Regions from separate parts of the Streptomyces sp. NPDC046870 genome, predicted to be linked through region 3. Evidence: riboswitches for the same ligand, from Rfam matches in the RefSeq annotation. Region 3 holds a riboswitch; each other region holds the start of a gene.
The links. Region 3 has a riboswitch for cobalamin ahead of AB0946_RS24115 (cobalamin biosynthesis protein). Riboswitches for the same ligand answer to the same signal wherever they lie in the genome.

Region 1 (6,963 bases), on a different contig from region 3:
CATGAAGGAGAACGGGTTCTCCGAGCCGTACACCGGGGCGAAGCCGAGGCGGGTGAGGCGCTGGTCGGCGACGCACTCCAGGTACTGGCGCATGGACTCGGTGTTCATGCCGGGCAGGCCGTCACCGCACAGGTCGCGGGCGAACTGGAGCTCGGCCTCGACGGCCTCGCGGAGCATGTCGGTGACCTGCTGCCGGAGCTGGTCGTCGAACAGGTCGGGTTCTTCCTTGCGGACGGTGTCGACGACGTCGAACGCGAAGCTCATGTGCATGGTCTCGTCGCGGAAGACCCAGTTGGTGCCGGTGGCCAGGCCGTGCAGGAGGCCGCGGCTGCGGAACCAGTAGACGTAGGCGAAGGCGCCGTAGAAGAACAGGCCCTCGATGCAGGCGGCGAAGCAGATGAGGTTGAGCAGGAAGCGGCGGCGGTCGGCCCTCGACTCCAGGCGGTCGATCTTCTCGACCTCGTTGATCCACTTGAAGCAGAACTCCGCTTTCTCGCGGATGGAGGGGATGTTCTCCACGGCGGCGAAGGCGGCGGCGCGGTCGTCGGGGTCGGGGAGGTAGGTGTCCAGGAGGGTCAGGTAGAACTGGACGTGGACGGCCTCCTCGAACAGCTGGCGCGACAGGTACAGCCGCGCCTCCGGCGAGTTGATGTGCTTGTACAGCGTCAGCACCAGGTTGTTCGCCACGATCGAGTCGCCGGTGGCGAAGAAGGCGACGAGCCGGCCGATGAGGTGCTGCTCCTCCGGTGTCAGCCTGGCGAGGTCGGCGACGTCGGAGTGGAGGTCGACCTCCTCCACGGTCCAGGTGTTCTTGATGGCGTCCCGGTAGCGTTCGTAGAAGTCGGGGTAGCGCATGGGGCGCAGGGTGAGTTCGAAGCCCGGGTCGAGCAGGTTGGCGTTACGGGTGGTCATTACTGGCAGGCCTCGCAGGACTCGGGGTTTTCCAGGGAGCAGGCGACCGCCTCGGGGGTGGTGGGCTGCTGTGCGGGGACGGTGGCCTGGGCGGCGCGGGCGATGCGGGTCGCGGGGCGGGAGCGCAGGTAGTACGTCGTTTTGAGCCCGGACTTCCAGGCGTAGGCGTACATGGAGGAGAGCTTGCCGATCGTCGGCGTCTCCAGGAACAGGTTCAGGGACTGGCCCTGGTCGAGGAACGGGGTGCGGGCGGCGGCCATGTCGATCAGGCCGCGCTGGGGGATCTCCCAGGCCGTGCGGTACAGGGCGCGGATGTCCTCGGGGATCCAGGGGAAGTCCTGGACGGAGCCGCCCGAGTCGCGCAGGGCTTCGCGGGTGCGGGTGTCCCAGACGCCGAGGTTCTTCAGGTCCTGCACGAGGTAGGAGTTGACCTGGAGGAACTCACCCGAGAGGGTCTCGCGCTTGAACAGGTTGGAGACCTGGGGCTCGATGCACTCGTACACCCCCGCGATCGACGCGATCGTGGCCGTCGGCGCGATCGCGAGGAGAAGCGAGTTGCGCATGCCCGTCTCCGCGATCCGCCTGCGCAGCGCGTCCCAGCGTTCGGGCCAGGTGAAGTCGACGTCGTAGTGGTCGGGGTGGAGGACTCCCCGTGCGGTGCGGGTCTGCTTCCAGGCGGGCAGGGGGCCGTTGCGTTCGGCGAGGTCGGCGGAGGTCTCGTAGGCGGCGAGCATGATCCGCTCGGCGATCCGCGTGGAGAGCGCCTTGGCCTCGGGGGAGTCGAAGGGCAGGCGGAGCCGGAAGAAGACGTCCTGCAGGCCCATCGCGCCCAGGCCGACCGGGCGCCACCTGGCGTTGGAGCGGCCCGCCTGCTCGGTGGGGTAGAAGTTGATGTCGACCACGCGGTCCAGGAAGGTGACGGCCGTGCGGACCGTCTCGTCCAGCCGCTCCCAGTCGATGTCCCCGGCCGTGGTGTCCACGAAGGCGCCGAGGTTGACGGACCCCAGGTTGCAGACGGCCGTCTCGCCGTCGTCGGTGACCTCCAGGATCTCGGTGCAGAGGTTGGAGGAGTGGATGACGTTGCCGGGTTCGGCGGTCTGGTTGGCGGTGCGGTTGGCCGCGTCCTTGAACGTCATCCAGCCGTTGCCGGTCTGGGCGAGGGTGCGCATCATCCGGCCGTACAGGTCCCGCGCCGCGATGGTCCTCTTCGCCAGGCCCGCCGCCTCGGCCCTGCGGTAGGCGGTGTCGAACTCCTCGCCCCACAGGTCGACCAGCTCGGGCACGTCGGCCGGGGAGAACAGCGACCACTGCCCGTCGGCGTCGACCCGGCGCATGAACTCGTCCGGGATCCAGTGCGCGAGGTTGAGGTTGTGGGTGCGGCGGGCGTCCTCGCCGGTGTTGTCCCGCAGCTCCAGGAACTCCTCGATGTCGGAGTGCCAGGTCTCCAGGTAGACCGCTGCCGCGCCCTTGCGCCGGCCGCCCTGGTTCACCGCCGCTACCGACGCGTCCAGCGTCTTCAGGAACGGCACGATCCCGTTGGAGTGCCCGTTCGTCCCCCGGATCAGCGAACCGCGCGAGCGCACACGGGAGTACGACAGACCGATGCCGCCGGCGTGCTTCGACAGGCGGGCGACCTGGTGGTAGCGGTCGTAGATGGAGTCCAGCTCGTCGAGCGGGGAGTCCAGCAGGTAGCAGGACGACATCTGGGGGTGCCGCGTACCGGAGTTGAAGAGGGTGGGGGAGGACGGCAGGTAGTCCAGGCGGCTCATCAGCCGGTACAGCGCCGCCACTTCGTCCACGGAGCGGGTCGTGTCGTCCTCCGCCAGGCCGCTCGCCACGCGCAGCAGGAAGTGCTGGGGCGTCTCCACGGCCTTCCGGGTGACCGGGTGGCGCAGCAGGTAGCGGCTGTGCAGGGTGCGCAGACCGAAGTAGCCGAAGCGGTCGTCGGCCGCGGGGTCGACCAGTGCGTCCAGGCGCTCGGCGTGCAGCCGCACGAACGCGGCGGTGCGGTCGGCGATCAGGCCCTCGCGGTGGCCGGCCGCGACCGACTCGGTGAAGGACGTCACGCCCTGCGAGGCGGCCTCGTCCCGGATGGCGAGGGTCAGCAGCCGGGCGGCCAGCTTCGAGTACGCGGGGTCCTCGGAGATCAGGCCGGCGGCGGCCTCCGTGGCCAGCTCCCGCAGCTCCGCCTCGTCGGCCCGCGCGGACCGGCCGCGCAGCGCGGCGGCGGCCACCCGGCCCGGGTCGGCGTCGGGCAGGTCGGCGGTCAGCTCGGTCAGGGTCCGCAGCAGCGCGGCACCGGGACCGTCGGTCTCCGGCTCGCTGACTGAAGCCGGGTCGGCTGGCGCGATGGTCACGTGGGGCTCTCCCTCGCTCGGCACGGGGCCTGGCGGAGGCAGGGGCGGTCACGAGCGCGCACGGCGTCGCGTCCACCGGCCCATTCCACGAGGCCCGGACGTCGGAACCACCCGGGCCTGGACGGCCGGGTGCACCGCCGGCAGGTCTTCGGACTCGACACGCGTGCGGGGGCACACGGGTACACCGTTGCGGGACAGTTCCGGATTCACACCGGATTCCCCTGCGACGACAGCGAGGACGAGCATACATCTAGTGCCGGGCTGCCATGTCACCCCCAGATGTTGTGTCGACGCGGCCTCAGAGGGTCAACTCGCACGCGAGGAGCGTGAGGTCGTCCCGGCCCGGGAGGACCGCGGGCATCCTGATCCCCCGCCTCTCCCGGACCGGCGATGTCGGACATGGGGCAGCCGGAGGTGACCCCACCGAGGAGCACGCCGTCGCGGGCGGCCACGAGGACGTCCGCGGCGGCGGCCCGCTTCGCCGCGTCCCTCGGCTCGCCCCGGTACCGGTCGCTCTCGTCGAAGGCGAGGAGGCCGTCACGGAGACAGGCCCCGGCGGTGATCTCGCCCAGGTCTCACTCGCCGGGAGCGGCTTGCCGGGTTGCGGGGCGGAATGCCCATGTTTTCATGGAAAGAGGTGCTGTGTGGGGTCCTCCGTGCCGAAAGCTGGTCTCGGAAGGAGAACGCACCATGACGAGAATCGTCCGCCACCCACCGGGCAAGGAACGACCACGCAACGCGCCGATGGCGACGCTGTACGTGCGACGGGCGTGGCGCCGGATCAGACGGTTCCTCCTGGCCTACTGGCACCACCTGACCATCAGTTCGGAAGCCCGGCTCGACACCACCCGCCCCCGCAAGTGGCGCAGATGGGCCTCGTACACCAACGCGAACCGGGTCGTCTGGGCCCTCGCCGCCCTCGCCGTCCTGGCGTGGCTCGCGGAGGGCGTGTACATCCTGGTCTCGCACCACACGACGCGGTTCGAGACGTGGCGGAAGGACAACGCGGGCTTCGACGCCCTCCTCCGCTTCGTCGGTCCTGTGCTCTCCGCCTCGATCGCCGCCGCCCTCTTCCTGTTCTTCTGGTACTGGTGGACCAAGCGGCGCTACCTCGCGAAGGCACGCAGGCATCCCCGCGCTCTGGTACCCACCGCCGGCCCCGACATCGCCGAGATCGTGGGCCGCGAGGAGATCGTCCGGGTCATCGCCCAGCGGCTGCGGCAGCGTGAGACCCGCAGGCCCTATGTGCTGGTCGGTGGTGTGGGCACGGGCAAGACGGCCGTCCTGGTGCGGCTCACGGAACTGCTCGCCCGCCAGCACGCCGTGCCCGTGCCGATCCGGCTGCGGGACGCCACCGGCGCCGAGCTGAACTTCGAGCGCATGGCCAGGGAACGGTTCGCCGAGGAAGCACCCCGCGGCATCCTCGCACGCACCAAGAACGACCGGGTCTGGCAGCAACTGCTCGCCGACGACAAGGTGGTCGTCCTCGCCGACGGCCTGGAGGAGGCGGTCCTCGACGAGCGCCTCCAGGAGGACAGGGACAACATCATCCGCCGGGCCATCGAGTGCGCCCACGAGGAGAAGCTGCCGCTGGTCATCGCGTCACGGCCGCACAGTCCGCTGGAGAGCACCCCCGCCGCGATCGTGGAGCTGGAACCGCTCAGCGAGGAGGAGGCGCTCTACTTCGTCGAGGCCCGGATCCCGGAGACGGACGAGCGCCGGGTGGACTGGATCGTGGAGACCGCGGAGGTCACGGAGTCGCCCATCTACCTTCAGATCGCGCGCGAACTGCACCACCACGGCGGCCTGGAACGCGACCGCCCGCGCGGGGACAGGGACCGGCTGGACACCCGGAGCTGGGACCGCAGCACACTGCGGCTGTGGCTGCTCGAGACCTGGGACCTCGCGGTGCGGGAGGGCCGGCTGCGCGGGGACGTCGAGCTGAACCCGCAGGAGCGCGGTGACACCCTGGAGGTGGTCTCGGCGCTCGCCTGCATCGGACTGCTCCAGGACAAGCTGGAGGTCGGCTTCGCCGAGCTGCTGGGCGACGGCGTACACCCCGGTCCGGCGCTGCGGACCCGGGCCCGGGCGGGGCACGTGTGGGCCGGCAGACCCGGTTCCCACCACTACGACAAGCGAGGGAACGCCTTCTCGGAGTGGCACCGGGAGCGGATCTGGGACACGCTCTGCGGCCATCTGAGCCAGGAACAGAGAGAGCGTCTGACCCAGGGCGACATGTACCAGTGCCAGTCCGCGCTCGCCCACCTGGCGGCCAACGCGGACAGGCTCCAGTTGGTGGAGAGCTTCGAGAAGAGGGTGCGCTTCCCCCACAGCATCATGCAGGCCTACTTCGGCTTCCGCCTGCTGCGGCACCTCGACGAGCGCGACGCCGGCGAGCTGATCGAACAGGCGCTGCGGCCGCCGGGCCCCAGCCGTGAGCTGCTCATCGCCGCGGTGCTGCACTCCCGTCACCGGGTGGCGAGGCTCTCGGCCAGGGGAGGCTGTCTCGGGGCCGAGTGGCAGAAGACCCGGACCGAACTGGTGCGGCGCGCCCCCCTGTACGGCCACCCCCTGGCCGAGCGGCTCTTCGTGGCCGCGAACCACCGTGCTAACGATCCCAAGGCCCTCGACCTGTACGCGGCGGCCCTGGAGGTCGACAGCGTGGAACGCCGGTCACGGCTGCTGTACGACATCGTCGAGCGGGTGCACAGCCGCTGGCCCGACATCCAGGGCGACCGCCGCACCGTCGAGGACGCGAAGCTGGCCCTGCTCAAGCAGCTCGGCACGGCACTGCGCGCCGCCTCGGAGAAGACCGACACCATGCCGCTGTACGACCACCTCTTCCACATCGGCAAAGTGGAGACCTCGCACTCCGTACGCCTGGCGGTCGCCCAGGAGGTCGGCAGCGGCGGCAACGACGCGTTCGCCTTCATCCGGGAGAGAATCGGCCTGGACACCGACCCCATCGCGGAGTACGACAAGGCGGTCGGCCGGCTGAGAGCCGACAAGAGGGACCGGTACAACGACTGGACGGAGCGGATGCGGAAGGCGCTGGCCGACCGCGCTCCCTCGCGGAACGCGTCGTCGAAGGAGGTCGAGCGGCTTCAGGAGGAGCGGAAGGAGATCAAGCGGCGGTACCGCACGGCCCGCATCGAGCTGTGCCGGGAGTTCATGATGCGGGCCTGGATGCTCCCCATGCTCCTGGGTTCGGTCGACGACGCCCATCGCGACGAGGCCCGGGACCGCCTGATGAAATGGCTGCGCCACCTCGATCCGAAGGACACCCACGGCAGCCCTGACCTGCCCCTCCTGCTGGAGGCCGCGCTGGCCCAGGGCTTCAAGTTCGCGGCCAACCGGCGCAAACGCCACCCGCACTCCTACCCGGGCAGCCGGGCTGATCTGATCCGGCAGGCGGAGACCGTGCTGCAGCAGTCCCGCTGCTGGTACTCGCAGGTGATGCTCCTTCAGGCGCTGTGCCTGTGGGAGCTGCCGGACAGCGCCGGCCGCCATGAGCAGGACGCCGACAGCGCGGTGTGGCAGGACGACTCCGCCGACGGTTCCGGCGAGCCGTCCCGGGCGATCGGCGGGTGCAACGCGGTGCAGACGGTGCAGCGCTGGCTGTCGATGGCGGGCACGGTGAACCCCGCGCCCGGATGGAACGGCGGCGACGGCGACGCGCCCCGGCGGGTGCTGC
Region 2 (6,963 bases), on a different contig from region 3:
GTCCGACCAGAACCGCAGGGTGGCGCGGAAGTCGGCGCGGACCTCCTCGTTGTCCCAGTTCAGGTCGGGCTGTTCGGGAGCGAACAGGTGCAGGTACCACTCCCCGTCGGGCACCCGCCGCCAGGCGCTGCCGCCGAACACCGACTGCCAGTCGCTGGGCGGCAGTTCACCGTGCGCGCCGCGCCCCGGCCGGAAGACGTACCGCTCCCGGGCGGCGGACCCCGGCCCGGCGCGCAGCGCCTCCTGGAACCAGCGGTGCAGGTGGGAGGTGTGGTTGGGGACGATGTCCACGACGACCTTGAGCCCGAGCCGGTGCGCCTCGCCCACCAGGGCGTCGAAGTCGTCCAGGGTGCCGAGGCGCTCGTCGACCCCGCGCGGGTCGATGACGTCGTAGCCGCCGTCGGCGAGTTCGGAGGGGTAGAAGGGGCTCAGCCACAGGGCGTCCACGCCGAGGGAGGCGAGATGGCCCAGCCGTTCGGTGACGCCCCGCAGATCGCCGAGGCCGTCACCGTCGGCGTCGGCGAAGCTGCGCGGGTACACCTGGTAGACGACGGCCTGCCGCCACCAGTCGGGGTTCCTGGACGAGAGGTCCGGCGAGAGGTCTGCCATACGGGCTCCCAGGGGACGGACGACGGTACGGAATCTGTATCTGTCCACATTGCCCGGAAAGGCAACCTTGCAGGGCCGTTCAGCCCACGCAGTGCTCCAACAGCCCCCGGACGTCCGCGTCCACCACCCTGTACCGCACCACGCGCCCCTCCTTCTCCCCCGCCACGACCCCGGCCGCCCGCAGCAGCCGCAGGGCCTGGGAGACGGCGGGGTCGTTCATCCCCGTGGCGATGGCGAGGTCCGACACGGCGAGCGGCCCGGTGCGGTGCAGCGCGACCAGCAGCGCCAGCCGGTTGGCGTCGGCGAGCAGCGAGAAACGGTCGGCCCAGGTGCGCAGACGCCCCGCCTCACCGATGGCGGCGATCGCCTCGCAGACCCGGTGCCCGTCGATGGAACGACGGTCGGCTCGGTCGGCAGGCACGAGATGCATGGGGCCAGTCTGGCAGGCCCCCTCTTTGTGATCTTCGATACCTGCGCAGGTGCGCAGCTATGCAGGAAACCGCGTGCCCCTCTACGGTGGGCGGGCCGTGGTGCTCGGGAAGTCGATGGAAGGTCGACGCGGCCCTCGCCACTGTGATCGGGGAGTTCCCGTTCCGTCCGGCACCGCCGGGCCACTGGTCGCAGACCGGGAAGGCAGGAACGGCGGACGTACGACCCGTAAGCCAGGAGACCGGCCACGGCAGCTCACGAAGTGATCCACGAGGTGCTGGAGCGTGAACCCATGGCCGATGCCACGTCTTTCCGCTGGCGACGTGAGGACACCGTCAAGACGGTGGGGCTGCTGGCGGTGATCGTCGCCCTCCACGTCGTCGCGTTCGGAATCCTCTACGTCCTCGTCGCGCCCGAGCACTACAAGGTCGGCTCCGACGTCTTCGGGGTCGGGCTGGGCATCACCGCCTACACCCTCGGCATGCGGCACGCCTTCGACGCCGACCACATCGCGGCGATCGACAACACCACCCGCAAGCTGATGGCCGACGGCAAGCGGCCGGTGTCGGTGGGGTTCTGGTTCGCGCTGGGCCACTCCAGCGTGGTGGTGCTGCTGGCCCTGCTGATCGCGGGCGGCACCTCGCTGGCCGGGAAGGTCATGAACGAGGGATCCACCACCCACCAGGTGCTCGGCTTCCTCGGTACGACGGTCTCCGGCACGTTCCTCTACCTCATCGCCGCCCTGAACCTGATCGCCCTGGTGGGCATCCTGAAGGTCTTCCGGGCGATGCGCGCGGGCGCGTACGACGAGAAGGAGCTCGAACAGCACCTGGACTCGCGGGGGTTCATGAACCGCGTCCTCGGCCGGCTGACGAAGTCCGTCTCGCGGCCGGGGCAGATGTACCCGCTCGGCTTCCTCTTCGGCCTCGGCTTCGACACGGCCACCGAGGTCACGCTGATGGTGATGGCGGGCTCGGGCGCGGCGGCGGGGCTGCCCTGGTACGCGATCCTCTGCCTGCCCCTGCTCTTCGCCGCCGGGATGAGCCTGTTCGACACCCTCGACGGCACGTTCATGAACTTCGCCTACCAGTGGGCGTTCTCCAACCCGGTCCGCAAGGTCTTCTACAACCTCGCCATCACCGGTCTGTCCGTCGCGGTCGCCTTCTTCATCGGCACCATCGAGCTGGTCGGCGTCCTGCACGAGAAGTTCGGCCTGCACGACGACATCACCGGCTGGATCGCCGGCCTGGACCTGGACAACGTCGGCTACCTCATCGTCGGCCTGTTCGTCCTGGTGTGGGCGGCGGCGCTGGCGTACTGGAAGGTCGCCCGGGTGGAGGAGCGCTGGGCGGTCTCCCCGTCCGCCGCCGAGTAGCGCCTACCGCGCGACCGTCTCCAGGTACAGCTTCACGTACCGGTCGGCGTCCACCTCCAACGCCACGTCCACCAGGGCGCGTTCGCGTCCGCCCTCGTGGATCTCGGACTCGCCGGGGCGGGGGCGGCGGTCGACGATCGTCTGGCCCCGGGCGGGGCCCGGGGCGAGGGAGACCTCGACCGGGAGCCGGCGGGTGGTGATGCCCTGCGGGTCGGCGACCGCGCACACCGCGCCCGCGTCGCCGAGGCCGCCCGCCTCCTCGGCCTGGGGCGGCTCGCCCTGGTGGGCCGGCCGGTGGGCGAGCAGCTCACCGGCCAGCCGGGTGCCGGGCTCTCCGCTCGCGCGCAGCCGGTGGACCTCGGCGCTGTCCACCACGACCCGCTGGAAGACGTCCAGGCCGTACATCGTGATCGGCACCCCGGCGGTCAGCAGGATCGCCGCCGCCTCCGGGTCGTGCCAGACGTTGAACTCCGCGACCGGCGTGGCGTTCCCGGTCGCCACCGCCCCGCCCATGAACACGATCCGCTCGATGTTCCGGGTCACCTCGGGGTGCGTGCGCAGCAGCAGGGCGATGTTGGTGAGCGGCGCGGTCGGGATCAGGGTCACCGGGCGCGGGGAGGCCAGGATCTCCCGGCGCAGCAGGCTGACGGCGTCGATGTCCACCGGAGTCCGGGTGGGCGCGGGCAGGCCCAGGTCGCCCATGCCGTCGGCGCCGTGCACCGGGGCGGGGCGGGCCGGCTCCAGCAGCGGGCGCTCGGCACCCCGGGCCACCGGGACGGCGGGAGCGCCCGCCTGCTCCAGCACGGTGAGGGTGTTGCGGACCACCCCGTCCACGTCGGTGTTCCCGGCCACGCAGGTCACCGCCCGCAGGTCGAGTCCGGGGTGGCGCACGGCGAACAGCAGCGCCAGGGCGTCGTCGACACCGGTGTCGCAGTCGATGATCACGGGGATGGGCTGACCGTCCACGGCGGACTCCTTCCGTCGTGCCGACCTTAGATCAGCCCAGGGTGCCGGGGCGGTCTCCGGTGCCGTCGTGCTCGACGGGCACAGACGGGCGCGCCGCGCGGAGGGCGCCGTCCCCGGCCCCGCGGGGGCCGCGCCACGGATTTACCTGCGCCCCCTCACCCGTACGGCCCGGAGCGTTGGTGCGCAGGTCAGGGCGGTGGTGCCGTGAGAACCAGGCACCCCGGCCGCCCGCAGCCCAGGAGGCACCGATGTCCCCCGAGATACCCCACCTCCCCCGTGCCGTGTCCCTCTCCCTGATCGGCGCCGGCCTGCTGACCGCCGGCGCCTGCGCGGCCCTCGGCCTCAAGCAGCCGGCGAGCGCGCCGCACCCCCTGCCCACGCTCGACCGGCCGGCCCCCACACCCAGGCCGTCCGCGCCGGCCGGCGGTTCCTCGCTCAGCGACGGGCAGGCGCAGGCCGCGCTGATCGGCCCGAGCGACCTCGGCGATCCCTGGACCGCCACGCGCGGCGCGGCCACCTGGCACGACGGGCTGCTGAAGGCGCGGACCTCGGCCGGGGAGTGCCAGCGGCTGCTGGACGCCCTCTACAGCGACGAACTGCTCGGCGGACCGGCCCGCGTCACCGCCGGCCTGGACGACGCCGACACCGGCGCGCAGCTCCGCTACCAGATCGGCGCCCGCCGCCCGTCCGACGTCGACGCCGTGCTGGCGTGGCTGCGGACGCTTCCGGCGCGGTGCGCGCGGTTCACGGCCACCACCGAGCTGGGGCTCGTGGAGGACGTGCGGGTCGTGGACGCCCCGCTGCCCGAGGTGGGCGACGCCCGCCAGGGGCTGCGCGTCACCGTCGCCGGTACGACGCCCGACGAGCAGGAGTTCCTGCTCACCCTGGACGTGGCCGCCGTCCGGGTCGGCGAGGACGCGTTCGCGCTGACCAACGGCGGCCTGGGTGACGTGCCGAACGACGCCACCCAGGCGGCCGTGCAGATCGGCGCCCTGCGCCTGGCCGACATCCGCAAGCAGGGCCGGGCGCAGGTGTGAGCTCTCACAGCGGCGGCTGGGCGGGGGCCGGGCCGAGGGTGGTGGTGCCGGGGGCGGTGCGGTGGCCGAGGCCGGTACGGTAGGCGTCCAGGGCGGCCTCCACACGGCCCGTACGGCGAAAGAGGTCGCCGAGCAGGCGGCACAGGTCGGCGAGGTCGCCGGCGGCGCCCGCGCGTTCCAGGAGGCTGAGGGCGCGGACGTAGTGCTCCTCGGCCGCCTCGGTGTCCCGGGCGTCCTCGGCGATGATCCCGAGGAGGCGGTGCGCGCCGGCGGCGTGGACGGCACCGCGCTCGGAGGAGAAGTCCCCGAGGACCTCCTCCAGCAGTTCGGCGGCCTCCTCGGACTTGCCCCGGCGGTGCAGGACGTCGGCGAGCTCCACGGCGGCCTGGCTGCGGTACAGGGCGGCCCGGGTCTCCGACAGCATGGTGTGCGCCTGGCGCAACTCGTCCTCGGCGCGCTCCAGTTCGCCGTTCTGGGCGCAGACGTAGCCGCGCATCCAGTGGCAGTTGGCCAGCTCGGTGCGCAGGCTCAGCCGGCGGTACAGCTCGGCGGCCTTGGCCAGGGAGGCGTCGGCCTCGTCGGCGCGGCCCTCGGCGAGCAGGGTGCGGGCCACCGAGCGGTGCATCCGCGCGATCAGCGCGGGGTCGCCGGCCTGCGGGGCGAGCGCCAGGGCGAACTCGGCGGCCTGGGCGGCGCGGGCGTGGGCGCCCATGTCCATGTACGGGCCGATGATGCTGGCGTAGAGCAGCAGGAGGGCGTCGGGGTCGTGCAGTCCGCCCCGGTTCAGCTCGTCGAGCGCGGTCTCCAGGAGGTAGACGGCGTACCGGAGTTCGCCGGCGAGGTAGTGGGCGACGGCCCGGCCGCGCAGGGCGGGCACCCGGACCGGCAGGGTCTCGTCGGCGAGCCGCTCCTCGGCCTGTTCGAAGCACTCGCGCGCCGTGGTGAGCCGGCCCGTCTCCAGCGCGCACTCCCCGAGCCCGAGCAGGGCGGCGGCGTGCTCGTGCTTCAGCGCGTGGGCCTCGGCCTCCGCGCGCAGCAGGGAGTACTGGGCGGCCGCCTCCTCGGCCCGTCCGTCGGCGAGGACCCGCTGGGCCTCGGTGAGCCGCAGCCGAAGGCCGGTGGCGAGGTGGGCGGGCCGGCCGACGGCCAGTTCCTCGAAGGCGACGCCGAGCCGGCCGGCGATGTGCCGCAACGCCTCGTCGGAGGCGCGCACCCGGCCGGCCTCCAGGGTGGAGATGTAGGCGGGCGTGTACGCGGGCTCCGCCAACTGTCGCTGGGTGAGCCCCTGCTGATTGCGCAGCCGTTGTACCCGCCGCCCGATGACCTCCGGGTCGTCCCGCTCCCGCATGCCGCCTGCTCCCCCCAACTGGCTTGTCACCCCTTGCCGTTGCGCTTCGGCAGCCCCTAGGTTAAACGGCGAATTAAACATGCTTAACACGCCGCTGTTGTGTTGTGAGGTCGCCGTGCCCGGACGTACATCCGCACCCTACGCACCGCCCCACTCCCGCATCCGCCCGATCGGCCGAACCTCCACCGCACGGGGGATCATCGCGGCCGTCATCGCCGCCGCGGCCCTCCTCCTCGCGGCGAACGCCGGCCCGGCCCGCGCGGCCGACACGCCCCCGGCACCGGCGACGACCCAACAGGTGAACCCCTGACGGCCCGGGGCGCCCGGACCGGCACACCCGGGCACCCCGGAAGCGCGGCCCACCCCAGACGCCCGGACCACCGACGCCCGGTCACCGACGCCCGCGAACCGCTGACGGCGACGGCCGTCCGGGACAGCGCGCCGGCGTACCCGGCTGCGGCTGGAACACCGGCCCGGAAGGGGGATCGCCCGGGCTCCGGTACGGCCGACGCCCGCGAGCAACGGGCCGCCACGGCCGTCCGAAGCGGCAGGTCGGAACACTCGGGCCCCCCGGGGACGCCGGCCCGGAGCGCCGCGGCAGGCTCAGGGGGCGCAAGCGCGTGACCCCGGACGGCCCGTTTCCTGATCCGCTCCGCACCACGCCCGGACTGTCCCCGGGCGCCCCGGATGTCCACGCACCTGCCGCCAGGGCCCGCGCGCTTTTGTCAGTGCCATGACCTAGTCTTTCCACACTCGCCGCACCAGGCACACACGGCTCATGCACAGGGGGCGGACGCATCGCCCTGCCCACGCGGCGCCCATGTCTTTCTTCTCATTCGTTCCGGGGGGTTCGAATCAGCGTGCGCAAGCGCTCTCTCACAGCCGCCACCACCCTGGCGGTCCTCTTCAGCTCGGCGGCCCTCGCCGTCACCCCGGCCTTCGCCGACTCCAGCCAGATCCTGCCCGTCAGGACGACCGGTGACATCGTCGTCGACGCCGTCCACCAGCAGGTCTTCATCAGCGACCCGCTGAACGGCAAGATCGTCGTCACCGACTACGCCGGCAAGGTCGTCAAGCAGCTCACCACCAACCTGTCCGGCGTCGCGGGCCTGGAGCTGTCCGCCGACTCCGGCACGCTCTACGCGGCCGTCCAGGACCTCGACTCCGTCGCCGTCTACGACACCGCCACCGACACCGAG
Region 3 (6,963 bases):
GGTGAGCGTGATCTGGCCGGCGGCCGTGCCGTGCACGGTGAGGCGGGGCTCGGTGGGCAGCGGGCGGCCCGCCGGGGCCTTCAGCGCGACGTCGCTGGCGAGCCGGCCGGCGGCGACGGACGCCATCGCGGCGGCCAGGACCGCGGTGACCCCGGCGGCGGTGGCTTTGACGGTGCGCACGGCTCCAGTGTCGGCGGGGCCGCGGCCACCGGCCAGCGGAGGCGGGGGCCGTCGCGGTGCGGGCGGGTGGGGCACCGCCTGGCGCGGACGTCGTGGCTGGGCGCCGTCGTGACGCGTCGAGGACAGCAAGGGGTCACCTCCGTTGGCCGTACCCCTTCAAGCGTTCCCCGGCTTCGGCCAGTTGTGCCTCCGTCAGCAGGGAGGGGGTCAGGCCCGGCACGGAGGACGCCGTGAGCCACAGCCGGCACATCCACTCCAGCTGGGCGGTGCGGTCGTAGGCCTGGCCGAGGGTGGCGCCGTAGGTGATCGTGCCGTGGTTCTGCAGGAGGCAGCCGGAGCGGCCGGCGAGGGCGCGGAGCATGTTCCCGGCCAGTTCGCCGGTGCCGTAGGCGGCGTAGGGGGCGACGCGCACGGGGCCGCCCAGAGCGGCGGCCATGTAGTGGACCGGCGGCAGCTCGGGCACCAGGGTGGACACCGCGGTGGCGTGCACGGCGTGCGTGTGGACGACGGCGCGGGCGTCGGTGGTGCGGTAGACGGCGAGGTGCATGGGCAGCTCGCTGGTCGGCGTGAGCGTGCCGAGCACCTGGTGCCCGGTGAGGTCGACGCCGGTGATGTCCTCCGGGGTGAGCCGGTCGTAGGGGACTCCCGACGGCGTGACCAGGACGAGGTCCCCGACGCGGGCGGAGACGTTGCCGGAGGTGCCGACCACCAGTCCGTCGGCGACGGTCCGGCGTGCGGTCGCGACCAGTTCCGCCCAGAGCCGCGCCTCGTCCTCACGCGCCCGCCCCTGCCGCACGTCCGGTCGCCCGCCGTCCTGCCGCCCGCTCTGGTGCCCGTCGTCCGTGTTCCGCAGCGTTTCAGCCATGCCGTGATCCTGTCAGCCCGACCGGAGCGGAGCGGGCGGGGCGGCCGGTGCCGCGCGGAAACGATACGGCCGAACGGGCGGACATCGCGCCGAAACGCCATGAACCGGCGCGGACGCGGTGATCAGCGGGCCTTCAATGATCCCTCTTGCCGACTGGACGTCCACCCCGGGGGAGACACATGGCCCGTGAACGCACCCCTGTCCGCCGCCGCACCGGTGTCCTCGCGGCGGCCACGGCGGTCCTCGCCCTCGCGACCGCCACGACCGCCTCCGCCGGGCCCCTGGTGCCGCCCGGCGGCCCGCGGGCCGCCGCGCCCCCGGCCCCGGGCGCGCTGTCGGGGCTGCCGGGGCTGTCCGGGCTGCCGTTCCTGTCCGGGTCCCCGCCCAGGGGCCACGACGTGTCGTCCCACCAGAGGGGGGTCGACTGGGCGGCCGCCCGGGCGAGGGGCGCGCGGTTCGTGTACGTCAAGGCGACCGAGTCCACGGGCTACCGCAACCCCTACTTCTCCGGGCAGTACTCGGGCGCCCGCGCGGCCGGCCTGATCCGGGGCGCGTACCACTTCGCCCGGCCGGACCGGTCCTCCGGCGCCGAGCAGGCCGCGTACTTCGTGCGGCACGGCGGCGGCTGGCGGGCGGACGGCTGGACGCTGCCGCCCGCGCTGGACATCGAGTACAACCCCTACGACGCGAAGCACAAGTGCTACCGGGTGGGCAAGGCCCGGATGGTCCGCTGGATCCGGTCGTTCAGCGACGAGGTCAAGAAGCGGACCGGCCGCCGTCCGGTGATCTACACCACCACCCAGTGGTGGAAGATGTGCACCGGGAACAGCCGCGCCTTCTCCTCCTCGCACGCCCTGTGGATCGCGCGCCACGGCACCTCACGGCCGGGCGCGCTGCCGGGCGGCTGGCGGTACTGGACGTTCTGGCAGCACGCCGTCAAGGGCAGGCTGCCGGGTGACCAGGATCTCTTCAACGGCTCCCTGAGCAGGCTGCGGATCTTCGCGCGCGGCCACTAGCCAAGGCGCGCTTGGCCCGACGGCGCGAAGCGGAACCTCGTACGCGCGTTACCGACACCCTCACGCCCGCCTCAGTTCATCTTCCGTTCACCCAGGTTGCCTACGTTCATCCAGCCAATGACCTCGAACGATTGCCTGGGTAAATGGAAAGCTTCTCGCTGATCCTCGCGATTGTGGTGGTAACCGCACTCGCGTTCGATTTCACGAACGGTTTCCACGACACCGCGAACGCGATGGCCACCACCATCTCCACAGGCGCCCTGAAGCCGAAGATCGCGGTCGCCATGTCCGCCGTCCTCAACCTCGTGGGCGCCTTCCTCTCCGTGGAGGTCGCGAACACGATCTCCAAGGGTCTCGTCGACGAGACCGGCATCCGTCCCGAGGTCATCTTCGCCGCCCTGGTCGGCGCGATCCTCTGGAACCTGCTGACCTGGCTGGTGGGCCTGCCCTCCAGTTCCTCGCACGCCCTGATGGGCGGCCTGGTCGGCGCCACCGTCGCCTCGGCCGGCTTCGGCGCCGTCCACGGTGACGTACTGGTCACGAAGGTGCTGCTCCCGGCCGTCGCCGCGCCGATCGTCGCGGGCCTCGCCTCGCTGCTGGCCACCCGGTTCTCCTACGGCGTCGGCGGCACCGCCGACGGCGAGGCCACCCGCAAGGGCTACCGCGCCGGCCAGATCGCCTCCGCCGGCCTGGTCTCCCTCGCGCACGGCACCAACGACGCCCAGAAGACGATGGGCATCATCACCCTCGCCCTCGTCGCGGGCGGCTCCATCTCCCCCGGCTCCAACCCTCCCACCTGGGTGATCCTCTCCGCGGGCATGGCCATCGCGCTCGGCACCTACATCGGCGGCTGGCGCATCATCCGCACCATGGGCAAGGGCCTGACCGACCTGGAGCCGCGCCAGGGCTTCGCCGCCCAGACCAGCGCCGCCACCGCCATCCTGGCCTCCTCCCACCTCGGCTTCTCCCTCTCCACCACGCACGTCGTCTCCGGCTCGGTGATGGGCGCGGGTCTCGGCCGCAAGGGCGGTGTGGTCCGCTGGTCCACCGCGACCCGCATGTTCGTCGCCTGGGCGCTGACCCTGCCCGCCGCCGCGCTGGTCGGCGCGGGCGCCGAGTCCGTGACCGACCTGGGCGACTGGGGCACCGCCGTCGTCGCCGTCTTCCTGGTCGCCGCGAGCGCCGCGATCTGGAGGATCTCCCGCCGCGAGGTCGTCGACCACACCAACGTGGTCGAGGAGACCGAACCGGCCGGTGTGGTCACCACCGCCATCGCCGCGGTGACCCCGCCCCCGGTGGGCATGGTCGCCGAGGACCTGACGGCCACCATCCCCGCCCCGGCCACCGAGCCCGCCCCCGCCCCGGCCGCCCCGCCGGCCGCCGCGGTCTGACCCCGCGCACACGGTTACTGAAGGAAGCATCCCCATGAAGATCGACTGGGCGGCCCTCGGCTCCGTCTTCGGCGTCAGCCTCGCGTCCACGGTGGGCCTGGTGGTCCTGTTCACCCTCGGCATCAACGGCCTGTCGCGCCGTGAGAAGGCCGCGGCCCGGGGCGGGTCCGCCGCCCTCGCCGTCACCGGCGCCTACGTGTGCTTCGCGGCCTGCGCGGCGGCGGTGGCGTACGGGATCTACCTGATCGTCGTCAAGCCCTGACGGTCCGGAACCTGACGGCCCCGCCGGGCCACCGCCTCAGCGGGGCCGGCGGGGCCTTCGCATGTCGTCGCACCGGCCTCCCGGCCGCCGTCCGGCGGACCGGCGGTGTGGGCCTCAGCACAGTCCGGCGTCCCAGGTCAAAGGCAAGTTGACGGCCGTTCCGGGCGCGTGGTGGACTGCCCAGGCCATGTACGGCGGCAAGAGAGGAAGCCGGTGCGAATCCGGCGCGGTCCCGCCACTGTCACCGGGGAAGAACCCCCGGGAGCCAGGAACTCTCACCGCCGATTCACGTCGAACCAGGGCGCGGACACCCTGAGTGAGGACACATATCGCCATGCTCGGCTGCCGATCGAGGACCCGTACCAGGACCGTTCCTGTTCCCACCGCCGGCTGAGCCGATGGGTGCCGATCGCACATACGCGTACGGTGCCGCCGCCGGCGTCCTCGGTGACCTGCTCCTCGGCGACCCGCGCCGCGGGCACCCGGTCGCCGTGTTCGGGCGGGCGGCCGGGGCCGTGGAACGCGCCCTGTGGCACGACCACCGTGGCTGGGGCGCCCTGCACACCGCCGTGTGCGCCGGCGGCGCCGTCGCCCTCGGCGCGCTGGCCGCACGCGCCGCACGCCACCGCCCTGCCGCTTCCGCCGCGCTGACCGCCGCCGCCACCTGGGCCGTCGTCGGCGGCACCTCGCTCGCCCGGGAGGCCCGCACCATCGGGCGCGCCCTGGAGGCCGGGGACGTCGAGGCGGCCCGGGCCCGGCTGCCGCACCTGTGCGGCCGGGACCCGCAGGCCCTGGACGCCGACGGCATCGCGCGGGCCGTGGTCGAGTCGGTCGCCGAGAACACCTCCGACGCCGTGGTCGGCGCGCTCGTCTGGGGCGCCGTGGCCGGCGTCCCGGGCCTGCTCGGCTTCCGGGCGGTCAACACCCTGGACGCGATGGTGGGTCACAGGTCGCCCCGCCACCGGCGCTACGGCTGGGCCTCCGCCCGCCTCGACGACGTCGCCGGCTGGCCGGGGGCCCGGCTGACCGCCGTGCTCGCCGCCGCGGCCGGACCCGATCCACGCGGCGCCCTGCGCGCCTGGAGGGCCGACGCGCACAGGCACCCGAGCCCCAACGCCGGGCCCGTGGAGGCCTCCTTCGCGGGCGCCCTCGGCGTCCGCCTGGGCGGCACGCTCTCCTACGGCGGCCGGGTCGAACACCGCCCGGTGCTGAACGGCGCCACCGGACGGCCGGTCCGCGTCACCGACATCGACCGGGCCGTGCGGCTCTCCCGCCGCGTGGGCCTGCTCGCGCTCGGCACCACGCTGGCCGCGCGCGCCCTGCTGAAGGGACGTGGCAAGTGAACGGTGGTCTCCTCGTCGCCGGCACCACCTCCGACGCGGGCAAGAGCGTCGTGACGGCGGGCATCTGCCGCTGGCTGGTGCGCCAGGGCGTGAAGGTCGCGCCGTTCAAGGCGCAGAACATGTCCCTGAACTCGTTCGTCACGCGCGAGGGCGCGGAGATCGGCCGGGCGCAGGCCATGCAGGCCCAGGCCTGCCGGATCGAGCCGACCGCGCTGATGAACCCGGTGCTGCTCAAGCCCGGCGGCGAGCAGAGCAGCCAGGTGGTGCTGCTGGGCAGGCCGGTGGGCGAGCTGAGCGCGCGCGGGTACCACGGCGGGCGCCAGCAGCGGCTGCTGGGCACGGTGCTGGACTGCCTGGCCGAACTGCGGGGCACGTATGACGCGGTGATCTGTGAGGGGGCGGGAAGTCCTGCCGAGATCAACCTGCGGCGGACCGACATCGTCAACATGGGGATCGCGCGGAACGCGCGGCTGCCCGTGCTCGTCGTCGGCGACATCGACCGCGGGGGCGTGTTCGCCTCCTTCTTCGGCACCGTCGCCCTGCTCTCCCCCGAGGACCAGGAGCTGGTCGCCGGGTTCCTGGTGAACAAGTTCCGGGGCGATGTCGGCCTGCTGGAGCCCGGGCTGGACATGCTGCGGGACCTCACCGGGCGGCGGACGTACGGCGTGCTGCCGTTCCGGCACGGGCTCGGCATCGACGAGGAGGACGGGCTGAGGGTGTCCCTGCGGGGCACGGTCCGGGAGTCCGCCGTGGCTCCCCCGGTCGGCGAGGACGTGCTGCGGGTCGCCGTGTGCGCGGTCCCGCTGATGTCCAACTTCACCGACGTCGACGCGCTGGCCGCCGAACCGGGTGTGGTCGTACGGTTCGTGGACCGCCCGGAGGAGCTGGCCGACGCCGATCTCGTCGTCGTCCCGGGCACGCGCGGGACCGTGCGGGCGCTGGAGTGGCTGCGCGAGCGGAGGCTGGCGGACGCGCTCGTCCGCCGGGCCGCCGAGGGGCGCCCGGTCCTCGGCGTCTGCGGCGGCTTCCAGATCCTCGGCGCGCGCATCGAGGACGACGTGGAGAGCCGGCGCGGTCGGGTCGACGGGCTCGGCGTCCTGCCCGTCCGGGTGCGGTTCGCCCGCGAGAAGACCCTCACCCGGCCCAGCGGCGTAGCCCTCGGCGAGCGGGTCGACGGGTACGAGATCCACCACGGGGTGGCCACCGTCGAGGGCGGCGAACCCTTCCTGGACGGCTGCCGGGTCGGCCAGACCTGGGGCACCCACTGGCACGGCTCGCTGGAGTCGGACGGCTTCCGGCGGGCCTTCCTGCGCGAGGTGGCCGCCGCCGCGGGCCGCCGCTTCGTGCCCGCGCCGGACACCTCCTTCGCCGCGCTGCGCGAGGAGCAGCTCGACCGGCTCGGCGACCTGATCGAACAGCACGCGGACACGGACGCGCTGTGGCGGCTCATCGAGTCCGGCGCGCCGCAAGGACTGCCTTTCATTCCACCGGGAGCGCCCGCATGAGCACAGTGTTGTTGTTGTCGACCGCCGACACGGACCTGCTGGCCGCCCGGGCGTCCGGCGCCGGCTACCGCATCGGCAACCCGACCCGCGTCGACGTCGCCGGGGAGCTGCCCGGTCTGATCGAGGGCGCGGACCTCGCCGTCGTCCGGCTGCTGGGCGGCAAACGGGCGTGGGAGGACGGGCTGGCCGCGCTGAAGGCGTCCGGCGTCCCGACCGTGCTGCTGGGCGGCGAGGCCGTGCCGGACGCCGAGCTGATGGCGGAGTCGTCGGTGCCGGCCGGTGTGGTCGCGGAGGCGCTGAGGTACCTGGTCGAGGGCGGCCCGGAGAACCTGCTGGAGCTGTCCCGGTTCCTGTCGGACACCGTGCTGCTGACCGGCGAGGGCTTCGAGGAGCCGCGCCGG

Region 1: another riboswitch for cobalamin. It lies ahead of AB0946_RS05385 (ribonucleoside-diphosphate reductase subunit alpha); the one in region 3 lies ahead of AB0946_RS24115 (cobalamin biosynthesis protein).
Region 2: another riboswitch for cobalamin. It lies ahead of AB0946_RS09630 (HoxN/HupN/NixA family nickel/cobalt transporter); the one in region 3 lies ahead of AB0946_RS24115 (cobalamin biosynthesis protein).

Annotation. Positions count from the first base shown of each region.
Region 1 covers NZ_JBEYXM010000002.1:199,009-205,971, reverse strand. The annotation lists gene AB0946_RS05390 (ribonucleotide-diphosphate reductase subunit beta) at 1-912, opposite strand, end outside; gene AB0946_RS05385 (ribonucleoside-diphosphate reductase subunit alpha) at 912-3,269, opposite strand; cobalamin riboswitch at 3,391-3,528, opposite strand; partial or broken gene AB0946_RS05380 (GNAT family N-acetyltransferase) at 3,641-3,841, opposite strand; gene AB0946_RS05375 (ATP-binding protein) at 3,960-6,963, shown strand, end outside.
Region 2 covers NZ_JBEYXM010000003.1:235,708-242,670, reverse strand. The annotation lists gene AB0946_RS09640 (glycoside hydrolase family 13 protein) at 1-609, opposite strand, end outside; gene AB0946_RS09635 (metalloregulator ArsR/SmtB family transcription factor) at 689-1,039, opposite strand; cobalamin riboswitch at 1,121-1,303, shown strand; gene AB0946_RS09630 (HoxN/HupN/NixA family nickel/cobalt transporter) at 1,331-2,413, shown strand; gene AB0946_RS09625 (nucleoside hydrolase) at 2,417-3,379, opposite strand; gene AB0946_RS09620 (hypothetical protein) at 3,628-4,416, shown strand; gene AB0946_RS09615 (helix-turn-helix transcriptional regulator) at 4,421-5,764, opposite strand; gene AB0946_RS09610 (Ig-like domain repeat protein) at 6,625-6,963, shown strand, end outside.
Region 3 covers NZ_JBEYXM010000011.1:173,669-180,631, reverse strand. The annotation lists gene AB0946_RS24140 (alpha/beta fold hydrolase) at 1-180, opposite strand, end outside; gene AB0946_RS24135 (class II aldolase/adducin family protein) at 314-1,045, opposite strand; gene AB0946_RS24130 (lysozyme) at 1,225-2,061, shown strand; gene AB0946_RS24125 (inorganic phosphate transporter) at 2,205-3,452, shown strand; gene AB0946_RS24120 (hypothetical protein) at 3,487-3,714, shown strand; cobalamin riboswitch at 3,870-4,012, shown strand; gene AB0946_RS24115 (cobalamin biosynthesis protein) at 4,113-5,057, shown strand; gene AB0946_RS24110 (cobyric acid synthase) at 5,054-6,562, shown strand; gene cobN (cobaltochelatase subunit CobN) at 6,559-6,963, shown strand, end outside.